2 regions of the Paenibacillus sp. FSL H8-0282 genome follow, and region 1 is predicted to be linked to the other one. Evidence: riboswitches for the same ligand, from Rfam matches in the RefSeq annotation. Region 1 holds a riboswitch; the other holds the start of a gene.
The links. A riboswitch is a leader RNA that binds a small molecule or an ion and turns the genes downstream of it on or off. The one in region 1 is predicted to bind glycine.
Positions count from the first base shown of each region.

Region 1 (9,720 bases):
GCGGGTGGTAGCCGAAGTCGAGCAATCGTTTAGCAACGTCTAAGGTGCGCACGCCATATTGCTTGAGGTTTTTGCCGGACATCACGAATTCATGCTTACATACACCCGGATATGGGATTTCAAAATACGGTGCCAGACGGTGCATCATATAGTTCGCATTCAACACGGCATTTTCGGATACCTCACGCAGTCCGTCTGGACCATAGGTGCGGATATAGGCATAGGCACGTACCAGAATACCAAAGTTTCCATAAAAAGCTTTTACGCGTCCAATGGATTCAGGACCACCGAAGTGAAGTGAGAAGCTGCTATCTTCATTCTTCACCACAGTAGGTTGTGGCAAGAATGGAATGAGGATAGATTTTACGCCGACTGGTCCGGCTCCAGGGCCGCCACCGCCATGTGGGGTACTCATTGTCTTATGCAAGTTCAGATGTACAACGTCAAAGCCCATGTCGCCAGGGCGGGTAATGCCCATAATGGCATTGGAGTTGGCTCCATCGTAATAGAGTAAGCCCCCTGCTTCATGCACGATCTCAGCAATCTCGACAATTTGGGTCTCGAACAAGCCGAGTGTGCTTGGGTTAGTCAGCATCAGTGCGGCTGTGTCGCTACCGACGGCTGCCTTCAGTGCTTCAAGATCGACCATTCCTTTATCTGTGGAAGGGATCGTGATCGTTTCAAGTCCTGCTGCTGAGGCACTAGCAGGATTGGTTCCGTGCGAGGAATCCGGCACGATAACCTTAGTACGCGTCTCGCCGCGACTTTCATGGTAGGCGCGGATCATCATGAGGCCGGTCCATTCACCATGAGCACCTGCGGCAGGCTGTAAGGATACTGCATCCATGCCGGTCAGCGCGGACAGATCATTTTGCAGGGTATACATTAATTCCAGTGCGCCTTGAATACTTTCTTCTGGTTGGTAGGGATGAATTTTGGCGAAGCCGGAGAAGCGGGCAACATCTTCGTTAATCTTGGGGTTGTATTTCATCGTGCATGAACCGAGTGGATAGAAGCCATTGTCTACACCAAAGTTGCGACGTGAAAGAGAAGTGTAGTGGCGAATGACATCCACTTCCGATACTTCTGGAAGTACGACGGGTTCGCTACGGAGTAAACCTGATGGAATTAGGGACTCCAAGGTTTCTTCCTGTGGCACATCGCATAGTGGCAAAGAATAGGCCGAACGGCCGGGACGGCTTAATTCAAAAATTAGACTTTGCTCCGGTTTCATAAACAGCCCTCCAGTGCGCTAGCGAATTGGTCGATTTCGGTTTTGCTTCTTTTTTCCGTTACGGCAACCAGCATATGTCCAGCAAGTTCAGGATAATCACGACCCAGATCATAACCGCCGAGATAATCGTCCTTCAGCAGCTTAGAATTAATAGCGGTCACGCTGCTGCCTTCAGGAAGCTTCACAACAAATTCGTTAAAGAATGGGGAGGAGAAGGCAAGTTCAGCACCTGTTAGTCCGCTAAGTTTATTAGCAGCGTAATGGCTTTTGCGAATATTTAGTTCGCCTACTTCACGCATGCCTTCTTTGCCCATAACGGACAAGTAGACGGATGCGCAGAGAGCCAGCAGTGCCTGATTGGAGCAGATATTCGATGTCGCTTTTTCACGACGAATATGCTGTTCACGCGCTTGAAGTGTAAGAACGAAGCCACGTTTACCGTTACGGTCTACCGTTTGGCCAACGATCCGGCCTGGCATGCGGCGCATCAGGTGATCAGCTACGGCAAAGAATCCGCAAGTTGGACCCCCGAGAGAAGCTGGAATACCGAGTGGCTGAGCATCACCGACTACGATGTCGGCTCCAAGTTTGCCCGGAGTTTCAAGTACACCAAGAGCTATTGGGTTGGCGCTGACTACAAGAAGACCTTTAACCGCGTGAATCAGCGGCTCAACCGAGCGAAGATCCTCAATGCTACCGAAGAAGTTAGGCGATTGCACCAGTACTGCGGCAGTATCACCATCGATAGCTTCAGCAAGTTTAGCTTGATCGGTAACACCGTCTTTATAGTCAATCTCCACCACCTCCAGACCCCAAGCATTAGCCGAAGTACGTAGCACTTGGCGAGCCTCAGGATGAACGGTACGGGAGACGATTAATTTTTTGCGTTTGGTAGCACCAGCCGCGAGAACCGCTGCTTCGGATAAAGCTGTAGCGCCATCATACATACTGGCATTGGCAACTTTCATACCGGTTAGTTCGCAAATGTAGGATTGGAATTCGAAGATCGCTTGCAGCTCACCTTGGCTGATCTCCGGTTGATAAGGAGTGTAGGCAGTGTAGAATTCAGAACGGGAAATGACATGGTTGATGACCACAGGGATGTGATGATCGTATAATCCGGCGCCGAGGAAGCTGGCGTGAGAATCAAAGTCGGCATTTTGGTCAGCCAACCCTTTCATGTGGCGCAGCAGGGCGTATTCATCGAGTGGTTCAGATATCGGCATAGTGCCTTGGTAACGTACCGCTTCAGGAATATCGGAGAACAGCTCATCTATAGACTGAATCCCGACGGCCTCCATCATCTCTACGCGGTCCTGTTCTGTCATGGGCAGATAACGGTGCTTCATTAAGGTTTCACTCCTTGGCTTTTTTAAAATATAAGAAAGTACAATTTTCACGCTATACTTTATTCTTCTATTTCTCGCTTAAAAGCTCACCGTCCTTATATGGACGCTAAAGGCGTTTATACTTGTAAAAAGGGGCCTTAATCACTACAGCCTTAAGCTGCTTACCGCGTATCTCTACGTAAACCTCTGTGCCTATTTCACTGTAAGCAGCATCAATCAAAGCCAACCCCAGGTTACGTTTCAGCGTAGGGGACTGTGTTCCGGTTGTGACCTCACCAATCTTAACCCCATCTGCCCAAACAGGATAATGGGAGCGTGGAATGCCTCGATCAATCATTTCTAGGCCGACAAGGCGACGGGGAATCCCAGTTTCTTTTTGCTGTATTAGTGCATCGCGTCCGATAAAGTCTATTTTGTCCAGCTTCACGAAGAACTGTACTCCTGCTTCAAGCGGGGTGATGTCAGCGGATAGCTCCTGACCGTACAGTGGTAATTTTGCCTCAAAACGTAGGGTATCCCGTGCACCCAGTCCAGCAGGTGTTAATCCGTGGGGCGCGCCTGCTGCAAGCAGTCCGTTCCATAACGTTTCTGCACCTTCCAGCGGAGCGTAGATCTCGAAGCCATCTTCACCGGTATAACCCGTACGGGAGATAAGTACCTCTACACCGCAAACGGTGGCGCGTTCAATGAAATGGAAAGGCTTGAGTACTGAAATAGGAGCATCAGTAACTTCCGCGAGAATGGTCTCTGCCAGAGGACCCTGCAAGGCGAGCAAAAGCGTCTCGTCAGAGACATTAGTGAGCGTGACTTCGCCGAATTCAGAGGTCAAATGCTCTTGCAGCCATTGGAAGTCTTTGTCGATGTTGGAGGCATTAACGACGAGCATATAATGCCCTTCGCTTAGGCGATACACGAGTAGGTCGTCGACAACTCCGCCATTTGGATAACAGAGCAGCGTATATTGCGCCGCACCATCTGTAAGGCGGCTGACATCATTGGTTGTCATTTTTTGCAAAAAGGCTTCTGCACCGCTCCCAATCACCATGAATTCACCCATATGCGATACATCGAACAGCCCAGCCTGCTGGCGAACGGCTTCGTGCTCTTTCACGATACCTGTAAACTGTACTGGCAGCTCCCAGCCACCGAAGTCAATGCACCTGGACTCCGCATAAGCGGAATAGAGATCATAAAAAGGTGTTCTTCTCAAAGCATCCATGTCGTCACTCCCCTTGATCTGATTACATACGAAAAAAGGACAGGCAGAAGCAATCATGCATAAATGCACAAATCGCTTTCTGCTCTGTCCTTTGTACCTGAGAGTTACCCTGCCGTAACTAGCTTGCAGGTTTCCCCGTTGGTGATCTGACGCATCTAGCCTTGCGTCTGATGCTCTCCAGAGATACGTCCGACAAAGGTCCTTTTGCCTGAGAGATTCACCCCTGTTAGGGCTTACTCCTTCGGCGCCGTCTTCAAGTGAGACAGTCTCTCCCTATGCCATCATCCGCAATTATATTTCTTCGAGAAACGGTTATTGTCTATAAAAAGACGACAACGTCATTTCTTCTTGTATGTCTCCATTAAACGGGTATAGTCGGGCGCTGTCAACAAGAAAACGTCGAAAAAATGACAAATTTAAATTTCCTGTTAGTAATATTGACATTGTGAGCCGGGATAACTTAGGCTATAACTAAATTTAGAACTCCAAATTGGAAATGAGGCGGCTTGAAATGAGTGAAGTATTAGACAACCTTCTTTACAGCGAAGAGCATGAATGGGCACAGCAAGTAGAAGGGCGAGTAGTACGTGTTGGGATTACGGACCATGCTCAGCATTTATTAGGCGACATCGTATTTGTTGAGTTTCCTGAGGTAGGATCGACCATTTCAGCCGGTGACAGCGTAGGCAGTATCGAATCCGTTAAGACGGTATCGGAGTTGTATTCGCCCGTCTCTGGGACGGTTACCAAGGTGAATGATGGATTAGAAGCTAGTCCGGAGCTTATCAATGATCAGCCGTATGGCGGGGGTTGGATTTTTGAGATTGAAGTTGATGGAGAGTATGCTGATGCTGTAAAAGGTCTGTTAGATGCAGCCGGTTATAGCGCGTTAGTTGCTGAATAATTGGAAATCGGGGACGGAAAATAGTCTGATCAAGTGTGATATTTTTAGCAGCAAGTTTCTGTGATTCGGGGACTTGCTGTTTGTGTTTCTTATGTGGATTGTGCGAGTATTCGTAAACCCAATCGAGTGGTTTGAGGGTCTAGTGGAGTATGGAATTAGGGAAAACCTCCCTCATTTTAGACGATTATAGCGTGAGAGTTAGGGTTTTAGGGAATTCCTCCCTAATCATCTCGGTAAAACCACTATTTCAGACTAAAAAGAGTAATAATCAGGGAGAAATTCCCTCATTCCGCGATTGGATACGATAATAGGTGAATAATCAGGGAGGTTTTCCCTAATTAAATTGGATGAAGCCCCTTGTAAGCTCAATGTGGTAATTGCAAAGGCCCCTGCCGCCGAACTTAGCTCTGAGCGCAAGCAACTATATTTTATTCCACCTCTTGAAGCTGTCGAAGTACAATGATCTCTACGCGTCGATTTTTCTGTTTGCCTGCTACCGTAGTATTATCTGCTGTTGGTCGGGTATCGGCATAACCTGCATATTGAAAAGTGTCCGGGTTCAGTCCTTCATTATCTAAGAAAAAGCGCAGCACAGAAAGCGCACGAGCACCCGATAGCTCCCAATTGTCGTTATAACGTGAAGCTGATGACACTGGTGTATTATCCGTATGTCCTTCAATGCTGATCGTTGCTCCGATATCTTTGAATAAGCCAGACAACTGCTGAAGAGCAGGAAGGGCTGGTGACTTCACATCTGCTTTACCCACATCAAAAAGAAAACGGTCGCTGAGCGTGATTTCTATGCCCTGCGGTTTGTCGGCTACAAATATTTGTTCACCGAGATTATTCTCCTCCACATAGTGGGTGATCACACCCATTAACTCAGCAAGCTTCGCCTCTTGTTCTCGAAAAGCCAACTCCCGTGCTGAAGGTGTTTCATTCTCCGTTTGTTCATCAGAACCGTCATTTGGTTTTGCAGTTGCGTTCGCATTCCCATCTGTACTCTCTGGTTTGTTGTCAGGGGTCTTTCCAGCATCTAAAATACCATCCCCGCCTTCAAGAACAGTGCTGCTCGACTTGAAAGTCTGGGATAAAGAGCCGGTCACGATATTATATTTGTCAGTGTCCAGGCTGCTCATCGCATACAATATAACGAAAAATATAAGTAAAAGTGTAATTAGATCAGCGTAAGTAATCATCCAACGATCACGGCTTTCTCGATTCTCTACCCGCCGTTTGCGCCGGTCTCTTTGTCTCATATAAAACCTCTTGCTTCTGCACGGTCATCTGTGGTGGTGTCTGAAATGAAGGAGTTCAGTTTTTTACGCACCAGCAGCGGATGATCCCCGTTCTGTAGAGAAAGAATGCCTACTAGCAGCATCTCCATGCTATGCAGCTCACTTTGGCTGCGGGATTTGATTTTGGAAGCAATGGGTAAAAATATTAGATTAGCGATGGCTACTCCGTACAGTGTTGCAGTGAACGCTACTGCGATAGAGGTACCTAGATTTGATGGGTCCGTAAGGTTGCCCAGTACCCTAATAAGTCCCATAACTGTACCGATGATCCCCATCGTTGGAGCATATCCGCCAGCGGCTTCAAAAATCTTGGCGTAGCTTTCATGCTTCAATTCTTTCGCATCCATTTCCAATTCCAAAATCTGTCTTACCTGCTCAGGGTCAGTGCCATCGACGATAAGCAACAGTCCTTCGCGCGTAAAAGAATCGGGATGCAGTTCCGCTTGTTTTTCGAGCATTAAAACGCCGCCGCGGCGGGCCACTGTGGCCATTGCGATAAGCTCTTCTGCTTTCTCTTCATCACGTTCAGGATTGCGGCCAAAAGCCATGCGCAGAGCGGCGGGAATGGAGCGTAGCTTAGCTGCCGGGAAGCTGATCATTACGGCAGCAATCGTACCTCCAAATACAATCAAAGCTGCATTAAGCTGCAGCAGTCCGGAAAGGCTTCCGCCTTCCCAGAGGTAGCCGCCGATTAGCGCAGCCAGTCCGGCCACTAGGCCGATTATTGCGGTAATATCCATGCTTCAAGCTCCTAACATTTCTGTGTATTATGGTTTGCATCGATCTAAGCAACACTGTATAATGAACGGGAACACATATTCTTATCTTCCATATTTTTTACTATCGTATGGAGAGAGAAGATTCAGACAACAATTATAATATATTAATCTAGTTTAGACGATAGAGGGGAGACGGGCAAATGAGTGATATTGTCGTCAGTACGAAGACTTTTGAATTGGAGTCCGAGTATACACCCCAGGGCGATCAGCCTCATGCCATAGATGAATTACTACAAGGCATCCGGCAGGGTAAGAAGCACCAGACGCTGCTGGGAGCGACAGGTACAGGGAAGACCTTTACTGTCGCGCAAGTTATTTCCAAATTAAATCGCCCCACGCTGGTTATTGCGCATAACAAGACACTGGCTGCCCAGCTGGCAAGTGAGTTTAAGGAGTTTTTCCCGAATAATTCGGTAGACTATTTCGTCAGCTACTACGACTATTACCAACCAGAGGCGTACATTCCCTCCTCCGATACTTATATTGAGAAAGATTCCAGTATTAACGAAGAGATTGATAAACTTCGCCACTCCGCGACAAGCTCCTTGTTCGAACGGCGTGACGTTATTATTGTAGCGAGTGTGTCTTGTATTTACGGTCTCGGTTCACCAATGGAATACGGAAGCTTGCTGTTGTCCTTGCGGGTTGGGATGGAGAAACCGCGCAATGAGATTCTGAGCAGACTGGTGGATATTCAATACCAGCGCAATGATATCAATTTTGTACGCGGAACATTCCGTGTACGTGGTGATGTGGTTGAAATCTTCCCGGCCTCTCAGGGTGAACATGCGATTCGCGTTGAATTGTTTGGCGATGAGATTGAGCGGATCACTGAAATTGATGTTTTAACGGGTGAATTGATCGGTGAACGCGACCATGTCGCCATTTTTCCGGCTTCTCACTTTGTTACCAAGGAAGAAACGATGCGTGTAGCAATAGTCAATATTGAACGGGAGCTGGAAGAGCGGCTGACCGTGCTTCGTGACGCAGGCAAGCTTCTGGAAGCGCAACGTCTGGAACAACGGACACGTTACGATATTGAGATGATGAAGGAAGTGGGTTTCTGTTCGGGGATCGAGAACTATTCCGGGCCGCTAACCTTCAGGGAGCCTGGAGCAACTCCATATACGTTAATGGATTATTTTCCTGATGATATGTTAATTGTCGTAGATGAATCCCATGTTACCCTTCCGCAAATTCGGGCGATGTATAACGGTGACCGGGCGCGTAAGACAGTGTTGGTAGAGCATGGTTTCCGTCTGCCTTCTGCACTGGATAACCGTCCGCTTCAGTTCGAAGAGTTCGAAGATAAAGTGAACCAGATCATTTACGTTTCCGCGACACCTGGACCTTATGAAATGGAACACTGCGAAACTATGGTGCAGCAGATTATCCGTCCGACTGGGCTATTGGATCCAATCATTGAGGTTCGTCCTACAGAAGGCCAGATCGATGATCTGATTAGCGAAATCCGTGACCGGGTTGAACGTGATGAACGTGTACTCGTTACCACTTTGACGAAGAAGATGTCGGAGGATCTGACAGACTACTTTAAGGAAATCGGTATTAAGGTTCGTTATATGCACTCTGACATCAAAACACTGGAACGGATGGCGATCTTGCGGGATCTTCGTCTCGGTACGTTCCATGTACTGGTAGGGATTAACCTCCTGAGAGAAGGTCTCGACTTACCGGAGGTATCTTTAGTTGCAATTCTCGATGCCGATAAAGAAGGGTTCCTTCGTTCCGAACGTTCACTAATTCAGACGATTGGCCGTGCGGCTCGTAACTCTGAGGGTCGTGTAATCATGTATGGTGATCGTATAACTGATTCGATGGAGAAAGCGATGAGCGAAACATCGCGCCGTCGCGCCATTCAGATTGCTCATAATGAGAAACATGGCATTACCCCAACCACCATTAATAAAAAAGTGCGTGACATCATCGAGGCGACGAAGGTTGCTGAGTCTAAAGCCGATTATCTCACAGGTGTTGGTGGCAAGATGAATAAGAAAGAAAAACAAAGTCTGATCCAGCGTCTGGAAGCTGAAATGAAGGACGCTGCCAAGAACCTGCAATTCGAACGCGCGGCAGAGCTACGCGACGCATTGCTGGAGCTTCGGGCTGAGTAATAAACTATTAATGTATCACCGATATTTAAAATAGGTATTGAACGGTGCTGTCCTAGACCGTTCTTTTTGAATCAATAGAGGGTCGCGTATCCCGCGATGTTTATGGCACTTATGCGTATCCCACAGGGACAGCACCATGCAATGCACTTGGCACTTATGCGTATCCCGCAGGGACAGCACCATGCAACGTCTATGACAGTTGCTTGTACCTGCTTTTAGGTAGTGCGAGAATGTCCAAGCGGTCCCGCAGGGATAAGCGCTCCGAGCGTCGTAGTCACTAAGTTACCTCCCACCATACTCCTTCTCCAGAAAATGCGGGTGTCCAGAGGGTGCAACCCTTGGGGCCCTCCCTTGGAAGGGAGGGTTTGGGAGGGATCGAAAGGCTTTGAAAGGGCTTTGAAAAGGCTTTGAGAATATCTTGAAATAAAGTTGAAATAGTTTTTTAAAGGAGAGGTTCCGTTGGCGAACGAAAATATTGTAATTAAAGGCGCGAGGGCGCACAATCTCAAAAACATCGATGTGACGATTCCACGTGACCGTTTCGTCGTGCTGACGGGACTGAGCGGCTCAGGTAAATCATCGCTTGCATTTGATACGATTTATGCTGAAGGACAACGGCGTTATGTTGAATCTTTGTCGGCTTATGCACGTCAGTTCTTGGGTCAAATGGAGAAACCAGATGTGGATTCGATTGATGGCTTGTCCCCGGCGATATCTATAGATCAGAAGACAACAAGCCGGAACCCACGCTCCACGGTAGGTACAGTTACGGAGATTTATGACTATTTGCGGTTGCTCTTTGCAC
Region 1 covers NZ_CP150146.1:6,265,912-6,275,631, reverse strand. The annotation lists gene gcvPB (aminomethyl-transferring glycine dehydrogenase subunit GcvPB) at 1-1,234, opposite strand, end outside; gene gcvPA (aminomethyl-transferring glycine dehydrogenase subunit GcvPA) at 1,231-2,583, opposite strand; gene gcvT (glycine cleavage system aminomethyltransferase GcvT) at 2,690-3,802, opposite strand; glycine riboswitch at 3,989-4,087, opposite strand; gene gcvH (glycine cleavage system protein GcvH) at 4,314-4,706, shown strand; gene NST94_RS27305 (flagellar motor protein MotB) at 5,135-5,965, opposite strand; gene NST94_RS27300 (flagellar motor protein) at 5,962-6,744, opposite strand; gene uvrB (excinuclease ABC subunit UvrB) at 6,924-8,915, shown strand; gene uvrA (excinuclease ABC subunit UvrA) at 9,375-9,720, shown strand, end outside.

Region 2 (9,720 bases), 440 kb from region 1:
ACTACAGCCGGATATGGTGTTGATGACAGGAGATATATTTAATGGTAACTACTATGCGCTCTCTAACCCTTCCAAAGGAGTAGAGTTATTAAGTACTATTCAGTCAACCTATGGAGTTTATGCTTGTTTAGGTAACCATGATGCAGGACGCTCATACGATGAGATCGTGAACTTTATAGATAAGAGTAATATCAAACTTCTAAATGATGAGCATGTCGTTATTGATAATCAATTCGTTGTTGTTGGCAGAAGGGATTCATCACCGATTGGTAATCAAGGGAACCCTCGAGCAATTACTTCAGAAGTGATGAGTGACATTGATACAAATATGCCCGTTATCGTAATGGATCATCAACCAACCAATAGGATTGAATACGCAGATGACGTTGATTTGATATTTAGCGGACATACGCATCAAGGACAAGTATTCCCTGCAAATCTGATCACCAATGCTATGTTTACAGTAGATTATGGCCACTATCAGAAGAATCCTAACAGCCCTCACGTCATCGTTACATCTGGTGCAGGGACTTGGGGACCGCCATTACGAATTGGCACGAATAGTGAGATAGCACAAATCAAAGTTGATTTTAAATAGACGATAATTTTAGACTGATTAAAAAACATGGAAGAATATCCCGATAGCATACATAAGTTCGAAAAAGAGCATCGACCACATTAATGAGAAAATCCACCACCGTATGCGGTGGTGGATTTCTATGTCTGCCTATCCAACTGTAATATCAGCAAGCACCCTCATCGACTAATCATGCCGGATCTCCGTGTTAGTCCGAATACCTTCGAGACGTGCTCTTGGATCAGGCGTTATTCTTTCCCTCTTTCTTCTATTTATCGAATACAAAACAAATAATAATATAAACCATAAAGGCGTCAACAATAAGGCCGGACGAGTTTCATCAGCAAATAGCATAATTATGAGTATGATTGCAAACAAAGCTAGAACAACATAATTCACAAAGGGTGTAAACGGTGCTTTGAATTTTGATTTGGCCTGCAATTCCGGCTTCGTCTTTTTATATCGCAAATGGCAAATTAGAACGACGCCCCAAACCCAGATGAAACAAATGGCACTAATTGTTGTCACGATGCCAAAAGCCGTCTCCGGAATCAGCTTACTCAACAAAGCGCCTACAGATAAGACAAGCGTGGATATGAATAAAGCATTACTTGGTACATGATTTTTATTAAGCTTTGCAAAGTTGGCTGGAGCCTGGTCATTTCTGCTTAGATTGTATAGAATCCGGCTTGTTGAGAACATCCCGCTATTACAAGCGGACGCAGCTGAAGTTAATACAACGAAGTTAATAACCCCCGCGGCAATCGGAATCCCCACTAAACTAAATGTTTTAACAAAAGGACTTTCTGCCGGGTTTAGTTCTGTCCAAGCATTGATGCATAATAAGGCAATAATAGCACCCACGTAGAAAAATAGAATTCGTAAAGGTATTTTATTAATCGCCGATGGGATAGTTTTTTCTGGATTGGAGGTCTCTGCTGCCGATACGCCCACCAATTCCACACCCACAAAAGCAAACACAACCATTTGAAATGAAAGTAGGAACCCTGAAATGCCGTTTGGAAATACTCCCCCATGTGCCCAAATATTACTGAGCGCAACGGTTCCGGTAGTTGTTTTGAATCCAATCACCAGTAAGACTACCCCGATAGCAATCAATGCGAGAATAGTGATTACCTTAATTAAAGCAAACCAAAATTCCAATTCGCCAAAGCTTTTTACCGTTAATAAATTGAGTCCTAATAAAATAATTAAACAAATGACTGCGGGTATCCATTGCGGGATATCAAACCAATATTGTACATAGACCCCAACAGCTATAATATCGGCCATAGCCGTCATGATCCAGCAAAACCAATAGGTCCATCCGGTTACAAACGCCGCCCTCGGTCCAAGATAGTCTTCGGCAATATCTGTAAAAGATTGATAACCTGCTTTAGACAACAGAAGTTCTCCCAATGCCCTCATCACAAAAAAAATAGCGATACCCACGATTAAATAAGCAAAAATGATCGATGGTCCTGCCAGTTGTATAGCTTTGCCTGATCCTAAAAATAATCCGGTACCGATGGTTCCACCAATCGCAATGAGCTGAACATGCCGATTCTCTAAATCTCTCTTTAATTCTTGTGCTGCCATTTCAAACTCCCCCTTATGTGAAAAAAATAACAAGTAAAAATGATAACAAAAAAGAGATTGGATACGCTCCAATCTCTTAGGTCTAAGAATAATAAATAAAATACATTCCTTTATTCTGACGATGATCAGAATAACAAATGAATTATCTAGTACTCTTCTGTCCTTTTGCCTGAGATTGTGAACCCTTCGGCGCCGGGGGAATCCCCCACGGTCTCTCCAGAAGCTGCTCCTGCTATAGTGTGATCCATAGCAATCATAGCTTGCGAATTATTTAATTGTTATGCCGCTAACTTCATTTTTAATATTTTTCAATACTAATCATTGTCAAATATTTTGTCAATAACATTAATTACCGCTTTATTTCAACTGCGAAATACGCGATATCACGCATTGCTTCGGAAACATCGCAACCAACAGACCAAGATTGGCTGATGGTTAATATGAAAAAAGGGCTATCTCATTGTAGAATTCTACTCCTGAGACAGCCCCTTTATGTTTTGAAACACACTCTATTAGTGGCTTGTCAGCCAAGCCGCCAACTCTTCTGTCTGACTCAGAATAGCTATCGGGTCCCAGTAGCCGGAGCGATCGCTTGTCCAAAGAAATACGTGATCATTTTTGACTGCTGGCAGTGCGCCCCAGATCGGGTCGGCTTTAAGTTCATCCAGCTTTTTCGAGTCGGAGGTAAGAATAATATAGTCACCGGCATACTTTGGTAAGACCTCAGCAGAGAATGAAGCCCAGCCCGGGTCGGCCATTTCGGCGGCGATATCCGCAGGAGGCTTAAATCCCAATCCATTATAGATTGGTTGTCCACCTTTGCCGAAGTCTGTTCCAACGGCCATCAAGCTGTTTTCAGACCATTCAATAATGGAAAATGTGCTATCTGCTGGCACAACCTTCAATACGCTCTCCTTGGCATTGGCCATACGGCTGTCATAGTCTGCAAGCCAGGTTTTGGCCTTATCTTCTTCACTAAGCAGCTCACCGAAATAAGCCACTTCCTCATGTACCGTTTTTAAGGAAGCGTATGGAATAACGACCGTAGGTGCGATTTTTGACATCTGCTCATTTAGCTCAGGATAGAAATCATCCATAATAATCAAATCGGGATTAAGCGACAGAATTTTCTCTACATTTCCATTCCCGTCCCCTATATTCTCAACGTCTTTCAAATACTCCTGAAAATATGGATTTTTAATATGATGTTCGGAGGTTCCGATGGGTGTAATGCCAAGCGCAATTAAGCTGCCGAGATATTCACCTGCAACAATTCTTTTGGGATGAAGGGGGATCTCCACCTCACCGTTAACCGTTTTAACGATTTTGGTCTTCGGCTGCTGTGAGGCAGCATTCTCCGTAGCACCGTTTGTACCACATGCGCTCAGTACCAAAATGAAACTTAACAGCAATACCGATGCCAGCGTAGGCCTTGAATGTTTAAACATGAATGAATCTCCCTCTTGATCAAAATGATACTGATAATCGTTATCAATATAATCAGTATAGTGAAATGATTCAAGGGCGACAATGGAGGATTCTATGCTTGTGGCAGGACTATCCTCTAGTTTGTTCTTTCTGGAATGCAATTCTCTATAGCTAATCGGGGAAACTCCCTTGTACTTTTTGAACAACCTGCCCAAATAACTAGGGTCTTGATAACCGACACCCACTGCAATTTCCTTCAGCGTAGCATCTGTTTCCAGCAGCAGTGCCACCGCTTTTTCGATGCGCACCTTAATTAAGTAATCAATCGGGCTAAGTCCAGTACGGATTTTGAAGTAGGAAGATAAATGGGGGACGCTATAGTTCAGGCTTTCCGATAATGATTCCAGCGTAATGTTATCCGTATAATGTTCATGGATAATGTCGGCGATCCGGGCGGCCAGATCACGCTTAGTCGTATTAACCCCTGGCACCGACATTTGATGAAATAGCTCATACACAAACTGATGGAGTAAAGTGCGAACATGCAACCGCGCAAGCGGCTGCGGCTTCTCCCACTCCTTAAACATCTCGCTCACTATGCGATACAGCGCTACCGAATTGTCAGGCGCAATGCTGTACGAATGATCAAAGGATTTAGCGCCCTCGTATAGCGTAGCAATCTCTAAGGGTAGTGAGGGATGCATACTCACTTTATAATAAATGCTATAGTAATCCAGCCCCTCGCTGCCTGCGTCAATGTTGAGCACAGTTCCTTTGCCTACATGAAGCACTGTAAAGCGCTGTAAACGGTGAACTTGGCTTCCCAGGTTAACTGTAGCATTACCGTGAATCGACATAAGAAACAGCCTTGAGGGGACGTAATAGGAAGGTATAGATTCGCCAGGTCTAAGGGTCATCCGACGAATATCAACTACTTTGCAATTCGCGTGATTCCATACAGCAATAAGGTCATTGATGTCCATGATTGACTAACACCTTACATGTTTTCGTTTGAAGCCGAGCTGCGATTTATCAACTGCCTTTTGAATATTAATTGAAGCATTCAAAATCTTGCTTTTTGCACTACCGGTATGGACTTTCACCGGGCCAACTTCCTTTGCAATCTCAACCGCTTTATCATGAAGCGGCAGATAGGATACGCCCACAGTGTAGATGAAATTGTTCATTGCATATTTCGTTCGCTCAGGAGCTTCATGAATCGTGTTTTTTGCAAGCTCCAACATAGCGGCCAATTTTTCTGCGGAAAATTCACTGTCCGGGCGATTTCCGAGCAGCCAGCAGTAACAGTTCCAGCCCGCCGACATTTTCAGCTCTATCTCACTTGCAATCCATTTATCAGAAACCTCTTGCGCAATATCCGTCTCCGCCAACGTTACTGCCACCACAAAGTCCGATAGCATATAGAAATAAGCGCCAGCAATCCACCGCTCAAAATCCGACTCTGACATTGCTTTAGGCTCCGCGATCACCCCGGCAAAATACATAGCGTCGTAATTTCCCGTAGCATAAAGCTGCTCGGCCAAGGGTTGATTATGTTTTATTTTTCTGAAGATAGGCTTCATCTGGCCTGTGGCCACACCAAAAAGCGGTTCGTGCGCGCCATTGGATAGATATATTTTCTTGGTGCGTTCCTTGCCGAGAGCTTGAAGCTCTTGCATGACCGTTTCTAAATCCATTGTTCGCACTTCCTTTTTAGATTATTGGCTAGGGACTCAAACTTTACTTGAATATATCATAAAAGCCCTTATAAATACCTTCTTTTATACATCAAGGTAATTTGCCCCGCTATGTATTCAGCGCTATATTGGTTGCCATCCTTAATCCACCACATAATAATCCCCAGTAGTGAGGCTGCAATAATATCAACGGAGACTACCTCCTTAGTAAGGTCAATGTTCCTCGCGTTTCTTCGTTTTTCGACAGTACTTTTTAACAGGTTGGTCAAGTTTTTTTTGAAGCCTTTATGCTCAATCAATACAGCAAAAACTTTCCGGTATTCAAAAAAATAATTTAAAAAGGTGACCAGCTGCTCCTGTTCGTTGTTGCTCTTCATTTGTAATAGCGGTTCAACCTTCATGGACAGGTCATCGAAGATTTCATGTACGATCTGGCGCAATAAATCGTTAATATCCTCATAATGCAAATAAAATGTTGCGCGATTTAGTTCCGCGCGGTTGGCGATTTTTTGGACGGTCAATTGCGAAATCTCCACATTGTCGGCCAATAATGAAAAAACGGCGTTCTTAAGCATCTTTTTTGAGCGAATAGCTCGTGGGTCAACTCTTTTATGTTCAGTCATTTCATCCCTCTATTATCGTTTAAATGGCCTTTCATCAACTAATTTGCCTATTCTGTCGATTAGTCGACATTTTCAATAAAATTGCAAATAGGAATACTATTTAAATCCTGATATGATTTATTTTATTGACACTATGTCGAAAAAGCAATGAAGAGAGGACTGCAACATGCAAGAAGACATTAAGAAAATAAATAAAGGGATCTTACTAACCATCTTAATCTTTGGTTGTTTCTTATCCACACTCAATCAGACGCTTTTAAATGTCGCCTTAAGTAGTCTGATGGATGTATTTGATGTCACGGCAACAACCGTACAATGGATTTCAACAGGATTTATGCTGATCAACGGGATTTTGATTCCGATTACGGCCTATTTAATGAAACGTTTTACAACACGGCAATTATTTATAAGTGCCATGTCATTTTTATTAATCGGTTCTATAATTTGTGCAGCAGCGCCGAGCTTTAGTCTACTCTTAATCGGACGAATGATCCAAGCTGCCGGTGCTGGCATTATAATGCCGCTCATGATGAGTGTTGTGCTGGCGATCTTCCCCGTTGAAAAACGTGGCAGCGCTATGGGACTGCTTGGACTGGCGATGATATTTGCTCCTGCTATTGGGCCAACGCTCGCGGGTTTTGTTGTCGAATACCACTCTTGGCGCTGGTTATTTATCGGGCTTATTCCACTTGTCCTCATTGTTATAGCGTTGGCACTCAAGTATTTAGTGAATGTATCTGAGACGTCTAAGTCGAAGCTTGATGTCATAAGTGTTCTTTTATCAACCGTCGGATTTGGCTTAATTTTATACGGCTTCAGTAGTGCAGGCAGTAAAGGCTGGGATGATGTAATCGTGATCCTGACCTTAGGGGTTGGGGTCGTGGTAACAGCCGTATTCTGTCTTCGACAAATCAAATCGGATGATCCGCTGCTAAACCTGTCGGTCTTCAAAAATAAAGTGTTTACGATGACGTCTCTTATTAACGTATTAATCACGATGATGATGTACGCAGATATGATTTTATTGCCTATTTATCTGCAGAATGGCCGCGGGTTTACAGCATTTGATGCAGGACTACTATTGTTGCCGGGCGCACTCGTAAATGCGTTCATGTCACCCGTCACCGGTAAACTATACGACCGTTTCGGTGCGAAGCCGCTGTTCATCATTGGTCTATTGTTTATTATTCCATCTATGTGGGCGGTAACAGATTTATCTGAATCAACTACGTATACGTATCTAATGATTCGTACCATTGGCCTGCGAATTGGATTAAGCTTCATTACTATGCCACTCAATACAGCCGGACTAAATGCGTTGCCCAAACAACTTGGCACTCATGGTACAGCTGTGAACAATACCGTTCGCCAAATTGCCGGGGCCATTGGTACTGCTGTCGTAATTACAATTTATACAGTGCAGGCAACAAGTCATGCAACTACAGTGATGCTGAACAATCCCTCCACTACTCCTGACATTCTTAAATCCCTTACATCAATTCTTGGGGCAAGTGACGCCTACTACTTCATGATGATTTTATCCATTGCCGCATTTGTTATAACCTTATTTATGCCCACGAAAAACAAGCTCATGATTGAAAAGAAAGCAAACCTAGTTAGCAAGGAAGAACCTCAGTTGTAACTAGTAATTGCAGAGTAAATGAAGAAAAGCCATTCCTTAGCGGAGTGGCTTTTGTTATGAATGGCTTGCTTTGGATCATTGGAGCACGTATTCCTACGAGCATCAATATTTTCTTATCCATATCAGTATCCCCCTCTCCATATCAAATGTGTAGACTCTATTATAAAAACGGAAAAATATGTAAACTTTACACATAAGTTAATATATGGTATTTTAATAGTGTTATTAAAAGGAATATTAATCCATAATAAGGAGCTGATTCCATTCATGAAATTATCTTTAAAAAAGAGATTGATGCTTGTTGGAACCTTTGTTTCAGTCTTTCTTTTTTCTTTTGTTTCCCAAGCATATGCGACTAATTTAATTGGCTACCCTACAGCTACACAAGCTAAGAATAATTGGTGCTGGGCTGCGACTAGCGTTACCATACTTCAATATTACGGAATCTCTGTAAGCCAATGTTCTTTTTATGATCATGTGAAGGGAACCTCCGGCTGTACAACAGACGAGAGTGAATCTTATGGAACTGTTCAAGAAGGCATTCATGATTATGGTGTCTCCAGTTGGAATCATACAGGAGCACTATCTTACAGCGATGTAAAAAACCAGATTGATAATGTTGGCAGTCCTATATATGTAAGCTGGAAATGGAATAGTGCTACCGGTGGCGGGCACGCAGTAGTTATCTATGGGTACGACACATATAGTGGAAATGATTGGATTCAACACATGAACCCGAGTGGGGGCACAAAAACCTCCATGTTATACACCAACGTTAAAGGTGGCTCCAGCTACGATAGAACCTGGAGATGGGGACTTCATGGCTTCAACAAATATATTTAAGGAGGCTTCCCATTAAGAAAACGCTGCTGTTAACTGTAACTTCATTCGTTTTATTTCTGACTTTTTTCTCACCTGTATGGGCTCAGACCGTAACTGAAGATGTTGTTTCTTTTGCAAATACAGAAGGATTAACATTGATTAAAGAAGGGCTATCTAAAGATCCTGAAGGGTATGGTTACAACAATGAAGCAGAGATTAGTGAAATTACCGTAGGTCAAGGAATGCAGATTCATTTTATTGATGGCGCTAAGCTTAGGGCGGCTTCCGATAGTCTGATTGAAACGGTCACACCCCAAGACAACTGGGAGTTTCTTATTTTATCGGGCGGAATACCCAAATCTAAAATGATCATTCAAAAGGATTCAAACGGGTCCTATCAAGTTACTGAGTTTGGAGGAAATCCTAATACTTTGGCCTATGCTATTCATTCACTAGAAGCTGAGGGTGAAGTGAGTGAGCCTACACTTATCCGTGAGCGGGACGAATATATAGCTGCCTTCAAGAAAGACAATCAGGAACTAATCATCGCCCCACAACAAGCCTCATCAGCAGAAACAAAAGGACTAAGCAATATTTCAGAGCCTCAAGCACCCGGGCATTTAATTGATGTGTTACAAACGATGCAGAACGATTCTTCCGATGACGAGCAGGATGGGTCGGGAACCATTGCTTCCGCATATTATGCGGACGATAATAATCATCTAACAAGGTCTATCACCATTAGCGCCATTATTGCTCTAGTAGCGGTATTTGTGTTCTGGGCCTATCTCAGAAGACGTAAACAACCTAAATAAATGTAAAAATAAGTAGGCCGCCCTCCTTCATTGGATTGCGGCCTACTTTGATAGATAGTACCTCTAAAAAGCCTCCCTCTCCCCATATGATTAGGACATAAAGGCTGCCAAAGACCTCGTTAGCATGACACCATTTGTAATGGTATCTTGCGGCTAAACATCTCGTCCAGTACCCATGCCCCTTTTATACATTTTTTCTGCTTCAATAGGACTTTCTTTTGCCGTGATATGATACGGAATTACCCGATAAACTTGAACCGGACCGCCAAATACAGCCGATCTATACTTTTCCACATGCTGCTTGGACAAGGGGCGATTATAATAACCCGGTACGTATTTATTGATCAATTCCTGAAGTACGTGTGTGGCTTCATCCAAATCTGAAATTGGTTCTGCTTGTCCAAAAATCATTACGCTCATATAAGCTGTATCCGTTTTGGCTGGTACCGGATCTGTAATAGTTCCGTATTCCTCACATACCGTAAAACATACCTCCGGATTATCACGCATGACCTGA
Region 2 covers NZ_CP150146.1:6,703,358-6,713,077, forward strand. The annotation lists gene NST94_RS29155 (metallophosphoesterase) at 1-598, shown strand, start outside; gene NST94_RS29160 (amino acid permease) at 764-2,176, opposite strand; glycine riboswitch at 2,324-2,406, opposite strand; gene NST94_RS29165 (ABC transporter substrate-binding protein) at 2,689-4,587, opposite strand; gene NST94_RS29170 (DNA alkylation repair protein) at 4,594-5,301, opposite strand; gene NST94_RS29175 (TetR-like C-terminal domain-containing protein) at 5,370-5,876, opposite strand; gene NST94_RS29180 (DHA2 family efflux MFS transporter permease subunit) at 6,091-7,566, shown strand; gene NST94_RS29185 (C39 family peptidase) at 7,834-8,409, shown strand; gene NST94_RS29190 (hypothetical protein) at 8,376-9,203, shown strand; gene NST94_RS29195 (pyridoxamine 5'-phosphate oxidase family protein) at 9,357-9,720, opposite strand, start outside.
Region 2: another riboswitch for glycine. It lies ahead of NST94_RS29160 (amino acid permease); the one in region 1 lies ahead of gcvT (glycine cleavage system aminomethyltransferase GcvT).